3 regions of the Mycobacterium sp. ML4 genome follow, and region 1 is predicted to be linked to each of the others. Evidence: predicted binding sites of a transcription regulator. Region 1 holds the regulator's gene; each other region holds the start of a gene.

What was found. The regulator LexA, encoded in region 1, represses DNA repair genes until DNA is damaged. The targets are predictions, from matches to a motif close to CGAACANNTGTTCG.
Region 2: the regulator LexA is predicted to act here: its motif matches at 1,705-1,718, upstream of ACX9NE_RS21665 (error-prone DNA polymerase).
Region 3: the regulator LexA is predicted to act here: its motif matches at 1,950-1,963, upstream of ruvC (crossover junction endodeoxyribonuclease RuvC).

Annotation. Positions count from the first base shown of each region.
Region 1 covers NZ_JBTNSY010000010.1:100,085-104,139, forward strand. Annotated here, with positions in the region: gene nrdR (transcriptional regulator NrdR) at 1-247, opposite strand, end outside; gene ACX9NE_RS13470 (LysM peptidoglycan-binding domain-containing protein) at 408-914, opposite strand; gene lexA (transcriptional repressor LexA) at 1,209-1,931, shown strand; gene ACX9NE_RS13480 (LGFP repeat-containing protein) at 1,962-4,055, opposite strand, start outside.
Region 2 covers NZ_JBTNSY010000020.1:66,297-70,351, forward strand. Annotated here, with positions in the region: gene ACX9NE_RS21665 (error-prone DNA polymerase) at 1-1,690, opposite strand, end outside; gene ACX9NE_RS21670 (wax ester/triacylglycerol synthase domain-containing protein) at 2,012-3,133, shown strand; gene otsB (trehalose-phosphatase) at 3,170-4,055, shown strand, end outside.
Region 3 covers NZ_JBTNSY010000009.1:659-4,713, forward strand. Annotated here, with positions in the region: partial or broken gene ACX9NE_RS11775 (PE family protein) at 1-773, shown strand, start outside; gene ACX9NE_RS11780 (DUF2617 family protein) at 1,093-1,596, opposite strand; gene ACX9NE_RS11785 (hypothetical protein) at 1,602-1,859, opposite strand; gene ruvC (crossover junction endodeoxyribonuclease RuvC) at 1,983-2,537, shown strand; gene ruvA (Holliday junction branch migration protein RuvA) at 2,534-3,127, shown strand; gene ruvB (Holliday junction branch migration DNA helicase RuvB) at 3,124-4,055, shown strand, end outside.

The DNA.
Region 1 (4,055 bases):
GATTCAACGCGTCGTCGTCGACCTGTCGGCCCTGACAGGCCCGGCGCACACCGCTGATCACTTTTTCGCGACTGAACGGCTCCGTCACACCGCTGCGCTTGACCACGGCCAGCACCGCGGTCTCCACCGTGGTGAATCTGCGCCCACACTCGGGACAGGACCGGCGGCGACGAATGGCCTGGCCTTCGTCGGTTTCCCGCGAATCGATCACCCTGGAATCGGGATGCCGGCAGAACGGGCAGTGCATAACCGCTCCTTTGCCGCGCCTGATCAGGGGTACCGCAGAACCAACCCGAGAGTACCTGCGCATTCGCGACGGGGCCAACGCTGGCACGATCCGACTGTGCCCCCCGCGATGATCACCGAGGAGCGTTGGCGCAGAGCGGCATTCGCGGTACGCCGCAGCCCTAGCCAATCGGCGCGATCAACGTCTGACCTGCCGACACCGCGTTGGAGTCCAGCGCGTTCAGATTCCGGATACGTTCCACGACATCGCCGACCGGCGCCCCGGGCGCGACGCGAGTCGCCAACTGCTGCAGCGATTCCCCGGGTTCCACGCGCACCACTGCGAGCGCCGAGGGCACCTGGGCGGACACATCGGCCGGTTCCTGGTTTCTCATGCTCCCGAAATTGGCCATGAGCCCGAGCCAGAGTGTGATGAGGCCCGCAACCAACGCCAGGGCCGCCGTCGTCAGCACCGAGACCGGACGCCGGCGGTGCGACGCCGTCGATACCGCGACACCGGTGCCGTGGTAGCGCAGCGGCGCACCTTCCGGGCGCGCGGGGCCGGGCCTGTTTGAACGGACCCGCCCCGCGCGGTAGCGCGACGATTCGTCGATCGGCCTGTTTACAGGCCTGTTCACCAGCCTCTGGCCGTTCCAGGTGCGCTGTGGGCCCGCGTAGCTGATAGTCATCTTGTTGCCTCCGGCTCGACTCCGTGTCGCTCGTGTGTTCGACCGTAGTCGCTCAAGTGTTCGATATCGAACATCTGAGCGACGCGTGTCGCGCGAGCAAAACGATAAACCTCGCCACCGACAAGAGTTTGTCGGTGCAACCAGCTGGATGACTTTCGAATACCCGATCCGGCAGAAAGTTACACGCTTGTGATTCGCCGAATCCGGCCAGCTGGACGGCGGTTCCGGCCAGATGTGACACGCCGGTCGAACACATGTTTGATTCTGCGGCCAGGTGTGGTTACATTCAGTGCCATGAACGACAGCAACGACCCCCCGGTAGCTGATCGAACCGCCTCCGGCGGAGCCGCGCACGATGACCGCCCGCATGCCGTCGACGCGCCGCTGACCGAGCGGCAGCGCACCATCCTCGAAGTAATCCGTGCCTCGGTCACCTCCCGCGGATATCCCCCGAGCATCCGAGAGATCGGCGACGCCGTGGGCCTGACATCGACGTCTTCGGTCGCCCACCAGTTGCGCACCCTCGAACGCAAGGGCTACCTGCGACGCGACGCTAACCGTCCGCGCGCCGTCGATGTCCGCGCGGCCGACGACGCCGTCACGCCGCCCGCCACCGACGTGGCCGGCTCCGACGCCCTGCCAGAACCGACATTCGTACCCGTGCTGGGGCGTATCGCGGCCGGTGGTCCGATTCTCGCCGAGGAGGCGGTCGAGGACGTCTTTCCGCTACCGCGCGAGCTGGTCGGCGAGGGGACGTTGTTCCTGCTCAAGGTGGTCGGCGATTCGATGGTCGAAGCGGCCATCTGCGACGGCGACTGGGTGGTGATCCGCCAACAGAACGTTGCCGACAACGGCGACATCGTGGCCGCCATGATCGATGGTGAGGCCACCGTCAAGACCTTCAAGAGGGCGGGCGGTCAGGTGTGGCTGATGCCGCACAATCCGGCCTTCGATCCGATTCCCGGCAACGACGCGACTGTGCTGGGCAAGGTCGTCACCGTCATCCGAAAGGTCTAGGCCCCCCGGTTCACCGGGGCTCCGGGCGTGTCAGTCGGCCTTGACGAAGCCGTTCGCCTGCGCGACCGACTCGCTGGCGAACCAGATCTCGGCCAGCGTGTCGTGGTACAGCGCGCTGGTCGGCGTGTAGTACAAGCCGAACCGGGCACTGGCCTTGATCGGATAACCCTCGGGCGCCCGGTATGGGTCGTCGTCGAGGGGCAGATGAATGGTAGGACGCGCAGAAGCGCCCGGGGACGCTTGCGGAGCTTCGGCCAGCGGCGCCGCCGCGTAGGCCGCCTCGGCGGCTGCCGGCGCGTATCCCGGGTCGTCGGCGGCGGCATGCCGGCCTTTTCTCACCTCGGGGACCTCGACCGCCTCCGGAGAAGCCATGTCGGGCATCTCCTCCTCGGCGGGGACTCCGCGGGGGTAGAAGATGTCGGGGAATTCGTCCGGCTGATGCGTTCGCGGAACCTCGACCTCCTGCTCTGACGGCGCCGGTGTATGTGGTACCTCGGATTCCGCCGCAAAGGACTCCGGTGACACCGTTTCCGCGATCTGTGGCTCAACCCCGAGTTGACCGAAGGCACCACGCGTCACGATGGGCGTCGGAGTGGTATCGACCGCGTCGGGGTCCTCGTCACCCTCGAATTCGCCGGCGTCCTCGTACTCCTGATCGCCGCCCTGCTCGCCTCGCGGCGCGTACTCGTCGTCATAGGCGTCGTCGTCGTAGCCGTCGTCGTATTCCCCGGGGGGAGAACCGTGTTCCTGCGCGCCGACAGCCGCCCCGCCTCGCGACCAGCTCACCCGTGGCGCTGCGCCGTACTCCGGCACCTCGTGCTCTTCGGGGTGGTGCTCGACGGGCGGGAAGCGCTCGGAACCGTAGTCGGCATCATCGTGCGACCAGTGCCCCTCGGCCACGGCGTCGAACTCCTCGGCCACGTCGCGACCGTGACCGTAGGCGGGGACGTCCCGACCATGGCGGCGCCGGCGCAGTCCGATGACCACCAACACGAACATCACGACCAGCAGCAGCACCGGCACCGCTGCCACCAGCCACCACCAGTGGAAGGTGAACTTCTTCCCGGGCGACGGTGCCGCGGAATTGCTCGGCTGGTTCTGCCCCGACACCTGCAGACCGGACAGCAGCGGGGCCAGGTTCGCCGGATCGGTGGTGAAGGTGTTCTTCGCGCGGTTCCACGAAACCTTGCCGCCGGTGAATTTCTGCGACACCACGTCGCCGTCCACGGTCTGATCACCGACCGGCGCGCCCAGCTTTCCGGTCGCGCCTTTGAGTTTGTCCCAGGCCGCCTTCATGGCCCCACGCACGACGAAGGCGCCATGGTCGGGAGTCCAGAAGATGACGGGCTTGTCGGCTGCCGAGAACGTCGCGATCCGGCTGGCCGGAGTGATGCCGCCGTCGGTCTCGTTGGCGATCGGGAAGCCCAGGTCGCTGCTGACCGGTCCACCCAGGGACTCATATTTCTGGAGGATCGGCCCTTCCACGGCGTTAGCGCCGGTCGCAGGGCTGAAGAAGATCTTGCCGCCGTTGAACTCCTGAACGATGCCGTCGCCGCCAATGGGACTGGGCCCGTCCTTCTTGGCGCCCAGAGGGCCGTTCGCGCCACCTGCGGCGCGCCACGCCATGTTGATCGCGGCGGTCGGATCGATCGCTATCTGCAGCCCTTTGAGCTGCTCGGCCAGCCCCGGCGGATTGGTGGTGAACTCCTTGGTCTTACGGTTCCAGGACACCTCGCCGCCGGTGAACTTCTGCGAAGCAACCTCACCGTCGTAGGTTTCGTCGCCGATCGGCGCGCCGAGTACTCCACCCGAGCTGCCGAGTTTGTCCCATGCCGCGTTGAGCGCGCCGCGAACCACGAACGCACCGTGGTCCGGCGTCCAGAAGATCACCGGGTTGTCGCTGGCCGAGAACGTGCTCACCCGGCTGTCGGGCCCGGCAAGACCGGGAACCTCGTTGATGGTCGGAAATCCCAGATCGCTGTTAGCCGGACCGCCGAGCGATTCGTACTTGTCCAGGATCGGGCCGAACATGAACTTGGCGCCGGTGGCCGGCGTGAAGTACATCTTGCCGCCGTCGAAGTCCAGCGCGAATCCATCCCCGACGGGATAGACGTCGCCTTTCCT
Region 2 (4,055 bases), on a different contig from region 1:
ACACATCGGCGATGGGACGGTCGCAGATCACCATGCCACCGGAGTGGATGCCCATGTGCCGTGGCAGGTTGCGGATCTGCTCGGCCAGGTCGACCACCTGATCCGGGATGCCCTCGATATCGGCGGGCTGCCCGCTCCAGTGGCTGATCTGTTTGCTCCACGCATCCTGCTGTCCCTGCGAGAACCCCAGGGCGCGCGCCATGTCGCGCACCGCGCTGCGCGCCCGGTAGGTGATGACGTTGGCCACCTGAGCGGCATAGTCGCGACCGTATTTGTCGTAGACGTACTGGATCACTTTTTCGCGCTGATCCGACTCGATGTCGATGTCGATGTCGGGCGGCCCGTCGCGGGCAGGTGACAGGAACCGCTCGAACAGCAGATCGTTGGCCACCGGATCGACCGCGGTCACCCCCAGTGCATAACAGACCGCGGAGTTGGCCGCAGACCCCCTGCCCTGGCACAGAATGTCGTTACGCCGGCAGAACCGGGTGATGTCGTGCACCACCAGGAAGTAGCCCGGAAACTGTAGCTGGGCAATGACTTTCAGTTCATGTTCGATCTGGGCATACGCCCGTGGGGCGAGGTCGGCCGACCCGTAGCGGTCGGCGGCGCCCGCCATGGTCAACGTGCGCAGCCAGCTGTCCTCGGTGTGGCCGTGCGGGACGTCGAACGGCGGCAGCTGTGGCGCGATCAACGCCAGGCCGAAGGCACACTGTTCGCCGAGCGCGGCGGCGGCGGCCACCGCCTCGGGCCGCTGGGCGAACAACCGGGCCATCTCCTCACCCGAGCGCAGGTGTGAGCCGCCCAGTGGGGCCAGCCATCCGGCAGCGGCGTCCAGGGATTGCCGGGCTCGGATGGCACCCATCGCCATGGCCAGCCGGCGTCGCGACGGTGCCGCGAAATGGGCCCCGGTGGTGGCGAGGACGCCGACCCCGAAATGCGGCGCAAGTTCGGCCAGCATCGCGTTGCGTTCGTCGTCGAGAGGCTGACCGTGATGGGTGAGTTCGATGCTGACCCGTTCGGCGGTGAACCGGTCCACCAGATCGGCCAGCGCCCGTTTCGCCGCTTCCGGGCCGCCCGCGCAAAGCGCTTGCCGCACCGCCCCTTTGCGGCATCCGGTGAGAATGTGCCAGTGTCCGCCGGCCGCTTCGGTCAAGGCGTCGACGTCATAACGCAGCCTGCCTTTCTCGCCACCGGCCAGATGCGCGGCGGCCAGTTGCCGGGACAGCCGTCGGTACCCTTCCGGACCACGCGCCAGCACCAGCAGATGAGGACCGGGTGGATCCGGTTGCCCGGTGCGCGCCACCGACGACAACGACAGCTCGGCGCCGAACACCGTGCGCACGCCGAGTTCGGTAGCCGCTTCGGCGAACCGCACCGCCCCGTAGAGGCCGTCGTGGTCGGTCAGCGCGAGGGCACGCAGACCCAGCCGGGCGGCCTCCTCGACCATCTCTTCCGGCGTGCTGGCTCCATCGAGGAAGCTGTACGCCGAATGCGCATGCAGCTCGGCGTAGGCGACCGACGACCGCGCCGGCGGGCCGGCCGGTTTAGCGGTGTAGGACCCGCGCTTGTGCGACAACGGAGCGTCACCGGCCGGCACGACGGGAACCACCTCACCGGCATGGCGCGGCTTGCCGTCGAGCACCCGTTCCATTTCAGCCCAACTCGGTGGCCCGTGATACCAACCCATGTCGTCCAGCTTATCGAACGTCTGTTCGATCAGCCAGTTAGGCTTACGGCACGCGACGGCCCCTCGAACAGTGTGACAACGGCGTCCGAACGATTCGCGAACAGCGCCGCGCGCCGGCGCATCGCCGCTGTTAAAAGCGCCTTTATCTGCAAAACACGTTCTTAACCTGGCTGACCTCCCCAGGTGCGGGCACCGCCCCGATACTGGTACAGATTGGAGAAACGACGGCGGGGGCTGGGCATGGCACGACACACGACACCGGACAAGACGACACCGCACCCGGGACAATCCAGAGCTCCGGACTCGGGCCGACACGCCGCAATGACCACCGGAGCACTCGCCGTGGTGGCCGGCCCCATCCCCGGCCCCAGCGAGATGAAAGATCTGCTGGCGCAACGGTTCGCGCTGTCATACGACATCTCTGCGCACGTGCAACGAGCGGCTCTCCCGGTCCCCGGCGACGAGAGCGAACTGTTCGGCGTCATCGCCCAGGCCCTGCAACGGCCGCTCGACGCCGACCGCCCACCGTGGGAATGCTGGATCATCGAAGGTCTGCCGGACGACTGCTGGGCGGTCCTGATCAAATCGGCTCAAGAGTCCGCTGCGGCACACCTACTCGCCCGGCTCTGCGAGGACGCCAGCGACATGTACACCGATCCACAAGCCGCCGAAACCCGTTCACCCGTCGGGTCGGCCAGCTGGGCCGACATCGTGAGGCAGGCGGCGAGCCGCGCCGTCAGCGGTGCCCTGCGCCCTGCACGGGCCGGCAATCGGCCGCCCACCATGCGGCGCTACCGTGCGGTGGTCGTCCCCCGCGGCGCCGTCGACCACCTCTCCCGCAAGTTCGGCGTCCCTGCCGACGACGTCGCGTTCACGGCGATCACCGCGGCATTCCGCGCGGTGCTGATGCAACGCGGTGAACAGCCGCGGGCAGATTCGCTGCGCGTGTCCGGGCCGGCGTTGACGCACCTGCCCGTCGATCACCAGAACCCCATCCAGCAGCTGCGCGCGCTGTGCGGGCAGACCGGTCCCAGCGCCGCACCAGCGTCCCCTTTCGCATTGTGCGCCAGGGCATTTCAGGCGCTGACCCGTTCACCGCGACACGCCGTGACGCTGGCTGCCGCCGCTCCCGGACCACGATTCCGGTTGCGGCTGATGGGTCGACGGCTCGAGCGGATCCTGCCGATCCCACCTACCCACCCGGGTATCGGGGTCACGGTGCTCAGCTATGACGGCGACCTGGTCTTCGGCATCACCGCCGACTACGACGCCGCCCTGGACATCGACCGGCTTGCCGCCGGCATCGAATCGGGCATGGCGCGGCTGATCGCGTTCAGCCGGGACTCGGTAGTGCTGTTCGACCGCCGGCGCAAGCGCCGCGCACTGCCCAACGGCGCGGCACGGTGGCGGCCGTCACCGGCGCCCGCGCGAGTACGCCACTGACGAACACCCGCATCGACCACCGTGAGAAGGTGGGGCATGCCGGTGACCATCGATCCACGCCATCACGATGCGGTGTTGTTCGACGCGGCCTTGCCGTCTTCGCCACCGCTGCTCGACCGCCTGCACGATGTTCGGGTCGGTACCGCCGTCTGCGCACCCGACGGGATGGTCGGTGCGGCCCAGCGGTTGGGTACCCGGCCGGGCCGATGCGCGGTCGTCGCATCGGATGCACCCGGTGTCGCGACCGCCCGGCGCGCCGGTTTCGCGCTGGTGATCGCCGTCGGCCGCGCGCCGGTCGATGGCGCCGACGCGGTGGTTGCCGCGCAAGATGAGGTCCGCGTTCGCACCGGAGACAAGCACATGTCCGAGCTTCCCGATGCGCGGGTCGCGGTCGACCTGGCCGGCCGGGCGCCCGCGGTGTTCTTCGACTTCGACGGCACCCTGTCGGAGATCGTCAACGATCCCGACGCGGCCCGGCCCGTCGCCGGTGCGCCGGAGGCACTGCAGGAGCTGGCCGCGCAATGTCCGGTCGCCATACTCAGCGGCCGCGACCTGGCCGATGTGTCCAAACGCGTGGGCCTGCCCGGCATCTGGTATGCCGGCAGTCACGGGTTCGAGCTGACCGCACCCGACGGCACCCATCACCAGAACGAGGAAGCGGCGGCGGCCATACCGGTGCTCGAGGAGGCCGCGGCCCAGCTGCGCGGGAAACTCGGACCGGTTCCCGGTGTTGTGGTGGAGCACAAGCGCTTTGGCGTGGCCGTGCATTACCGCAACGCCGCCCGCGACCGGGTCGGTGAGGTGGCGGCGGCGGTGCGTACTGCGGGACAGCGCGATGCGTTACGGGTGACCACCGGTCGCGAAGTCATCGAGCTGCGCCCGGACCTCGACTGGGACAAGGGCAAGACGCTGCGCTGGGTGA
Region 3 (4,055 bases), on a different contig from region 1:
GGAGTGGTGGCGGTTTGCCTGGGCGTACCGGCGGGGTCGGTGGGGCTGCTGGCGGCGGTGGCACGGGCGGCATCGGCGGAGCCGGCGGTGCATCGGGGACGGGCACCGGCGGTGTGGGAGGGACCGGTGGGGCGGGCGGTCATGCCGGGACTAGCGGCGCCGGCGGACAGGGCGGTGGCGGCGGCCCATCCTCATCCGGAGGCGCTGGGGCCGCCGGCGGGGCCGGTGCCGCAGGCGGGAGTGGAGGCGCCGGCGGTGCCGGCGGGGCATCGAATTCCGGCATCGCCGGGACCGGCGGTGTAGGCGGTGACGGAGGCAGCGGAGGCACGAGCGGCACCGGCGGTGCGGGCGGCGGTGGTGGGCCGGGCGGCAGCGGCGGCTCCGGCGGGATTGCCGGTACCGGCGGTAAGGGCGGAATCGGCGGGGCGGGCGGTGCATCTTCGATCGGTGGCGGCGACGGCGGGGCCGGCGGCGCGGGCGGCGTCGGCGGCACCGGTGGCGCGGGCGGCAATGGCGGTACATCATTCGCGTCGGTGGGCCCCGGCGGCCCCGGCGCTAACGGGTCTCAAGGCGGCACTGGCGGCGATGGCGGCGATGGAGGTGACGGCGGCGGTCCCGGTGGCATCGGTGGCGTCGGCGGCACGGCTGGCGACGCCGGAACTGGAGGAGCCGGCGGTCAGGGTGGGCAAGGCGCCCAAGGGAAGGGTGGAGCCGGTAACCCGGGCGGACCTGGCACGTCTGGTAACCCCGGCGCCAACGGCAACAACGGCTGAGGCGCCTGCGGTCCGCCAACAGTCTCCTGCTTGCCGTGTGTGCCGGGCTAAGTAGACGGTGGCCACCACGCCGTGCAGCACCGGGGTTAACGTTGACGTTGCCGAAATCGGCTCCTGCCTCGAATGCCATGACTGAGTTGGTTGTCTCGCGCTCTCAGTTACTGCCGCCCGGCTCGCTGGGAGGGCTTCGCGAGCCGCCGAAGGCGAGCCCGGGGTGAATCCGACGGATGTCCCGGTTCAGCAGCACGAGCCCGAATCCCAGGGCCCGCGCTGCCCACGACGGCTAACCCGAAAGGGATCAGCAGCAGGCGGTTGCGGCTCATGGATGCCACCGGCTCGCGGTGTACACCACCAACCCGCCCAACCCAGCAGGGGACGCCGGGTACAGGTGCCAGGTCTGCCAGTGCCAGCCATCGCCCACCGCCTCGGCGGTCAGCGCGGTCAGCGCAGCGTCATCACCCGGAAACACACCGCCCAGCCACCCGGGTTCGTGAGTACACCGTTCGCGCAGGCACTGTGCCAGAGCGCGGAAGGCCGCCTCGTCGTGCGTCTCGGTGTCCGATTCGAGGTGGTAACCGGGCGCGTCGGAGCGCTCAGGCAGATCGCCGCCGACGGCGCACGAAACTTGCTCGGAGAAGCTGCGGGTGTGGTGTTCCACGCTGACGACATGCGAGGCACCCAGGACGCCGAGCAGCAGCGCGCCGCCAGTGGGGTGTTCCAGTCGATAGGTGGCCAGGGGAGGAGGTGTCGCCGCGTTGAGCGCCAGTGCCAACCGGGCCCCGGACACGTCGGCCGGTGCGACAGCGAGCTGATGGAGCGGCACCGGTGCTACCCCGAGGCCGCGGAGTTGACGGTGAGCCCACCGGTCAGCACGGTTGTGACGGTCGAGATTTCCCACGGCATTTCCGGTGCCCAGCGTTCGAATGACAGCAGCGCGGAGTCGGCCAAGTCCGCGTCGTCGACGTAGTCCATCTCACCGCCGGGCCGACAGGGCTTGGTCGTCGTGAGTGTCTTGACGGCGTAAACGAGAGCGAGAATGGACGCGATGAACAGCGCCGCCGCGATCACCACCAGCTGCGCTCCCACACGAACCCTTTCCCCGATGCGCCATAAAGGTAGCTCAGCGAGTCAGTGCGTGTCCCTCACCCGCGACGCCGCAACTACCGGCTAGGCTATCGAACAGCTGTTCGTACGACGTGGGGAGCTGCGGTGCGGGTGATGGGCGTCGATCCCGGGTTGACGCGGTGCGGGCTGTCGCTGGTGGAAGGCGGACGCGGCCGGCAGATTACCGCGCTGGACGTCGACGTGGTACGCACCCCGTCCGACGAGCCGCTGCACCGGCGGTTGCTGGTCATCAGCGACGCCGTTGATCATTGGTTGGACACCCACCACCCGGACGTATTGGCCATCGAGCGGGTGTTCTCCCAGCTCAACGTCAGCACCGTGATGGGCACCGCGCAGGCCGGCGGAGTAGTCGCGCTGGCGGCGGCCAAGCGCGACATCGACGTGCACTTCCACACCCCCAGCGAGGTGAAGGCGGCGGTGACCGGCAACGGCGCCGCCGATAAGGCGCAGGTCACGGCCATGGTCACCAGAATCCTGGCGTTGCAGGCCAAGCCGACGCCGGCCGACGCGGCCGATGCGCTGGCGCTGGCCATCTGCCACTGCTGGCGGGCGCCGATGCTGGCCCGGATGGCCGCCGCCGAGGCCCGGGCGGCCCAACAACGCAGCAAGTATCTGGCCAAGTTGAAGGCTGCCCGATGATCGCCTCGGTGCGCGGAGAGGTGTTGGAGGTGGCACTGGACCACGCGGTGATCGAGGCCGCCGGTGTGGGGTACCGGGTGAACGCGACGCCCTCGACGCTGGCGACGTTGCGGGCGGGCACCGAGGCACGGCTGATCACGGCGATGATCGTGCGTGAGGATTCGATGACGGTGTACGGGTTCTGTGACGCCGAGACCCGCGACCTGTTCCAGACGCTGCTGTCGGTGTCCGGGGTCGGTCCACGGCTGGCGATGGCGACGCTGGCCGTGCACGATGCGGCGGCGCTGCGCCAGGCGCTGGCCGGCGGCGACGTCAACGCGCTCACCCGGGTGCCCGGCATCGGTAAACGCAGCGCCGAACGGATGGTGCTGGAACTGCGCGACAAAGTCGGTGCGGTTGCCGGGGCGGCCGAAACGCCGGCGGTCAACGGTCATGCCGTACGCGGCCCGGTGGTGGAGGCCCTGGTCGGGCTCGGGTTCGCGGTCAAGCAGGCCGAGGAGGCCACCGACAAGGTGCTGGCCGCCGACCGGGAGGCGTCCACCTCCACCGCGCTGCGGGCCGCGCTGTCGTTGCTGGGTAAGGCCAAATGAGCGAGCAGGATTTCGAGGAACGTGACGTCTCCCCGGCGCTGGCCGTCGGGGAGGGCGACATCGACGGCAGCCTGCGGCCTCGGTCGCTGCGGGAGTTCATCGGCCAGGCGCGGGTGCGTGAGCAGCTGCAGTTGGTCATCGAGGGTGCCAAGAACCGCGGCGGCACCCCGGATCACATCCTGCTGTCCGGGCCGCCGGGGCTGGGCAAGACGTCCCTGGCGATGATCATCGCCGCCGAGCTGGGAACCTCGCTGCGGGTGACGTCGGGGCCGGCCCTGGAACGTGCCGGAGACCTCGCCGCGATGCTGTCCAACCTGGTCGAGCACGACGTGTTGTTCATCGACGAGATTCACCGCATCGCCCGGCCCGCCGAGGAAATGTTGTATCTGGCGATGGAGGACTTCCGGGTTGACGTGGTGGTCGGCAAAGGCCCGGGTGCGACGTCGATTCCGCTGGACGTCGCGCCGTTCACGCTGGTTGGGGCGACCACCCGGTCCGGTGCTCTGACCGGCCCGCTGCGCGACCGGTTCGGCTTCACCGCGCACATGGACTTCTACGAACCCGCCGAGTTGGAGCGGGTGCTGGCGCGATCCGCCGGCATCCTGGGCATCGAGTTGGGCACGGAGGCCGGGGCCGAGATCGCGCGCCGATCGCGCGGCACCCCGCGGATCGCCAATCGGCTGCTGCGTCGGGTCCGTGACTTCGCCGAGGTTCGCGCCGACGGCATCATCACCCGCGACGTCGCAAAATCCGCGCTAGAGGTCTACGACGTCGACGAGCTCGGGCTGGACCGGCTGGACCGGGCCGTGTTGTCGGCGCTGACCCGCAGTTTCGGCGGCGGTCCAGTGGGTGTCTCGACGCTGGCAGTGGCGGTGGGCGAGGAGGCTGCGACCGTGGAGGAAGTGTGTGAGCCTTTCCTGGTGCGCGC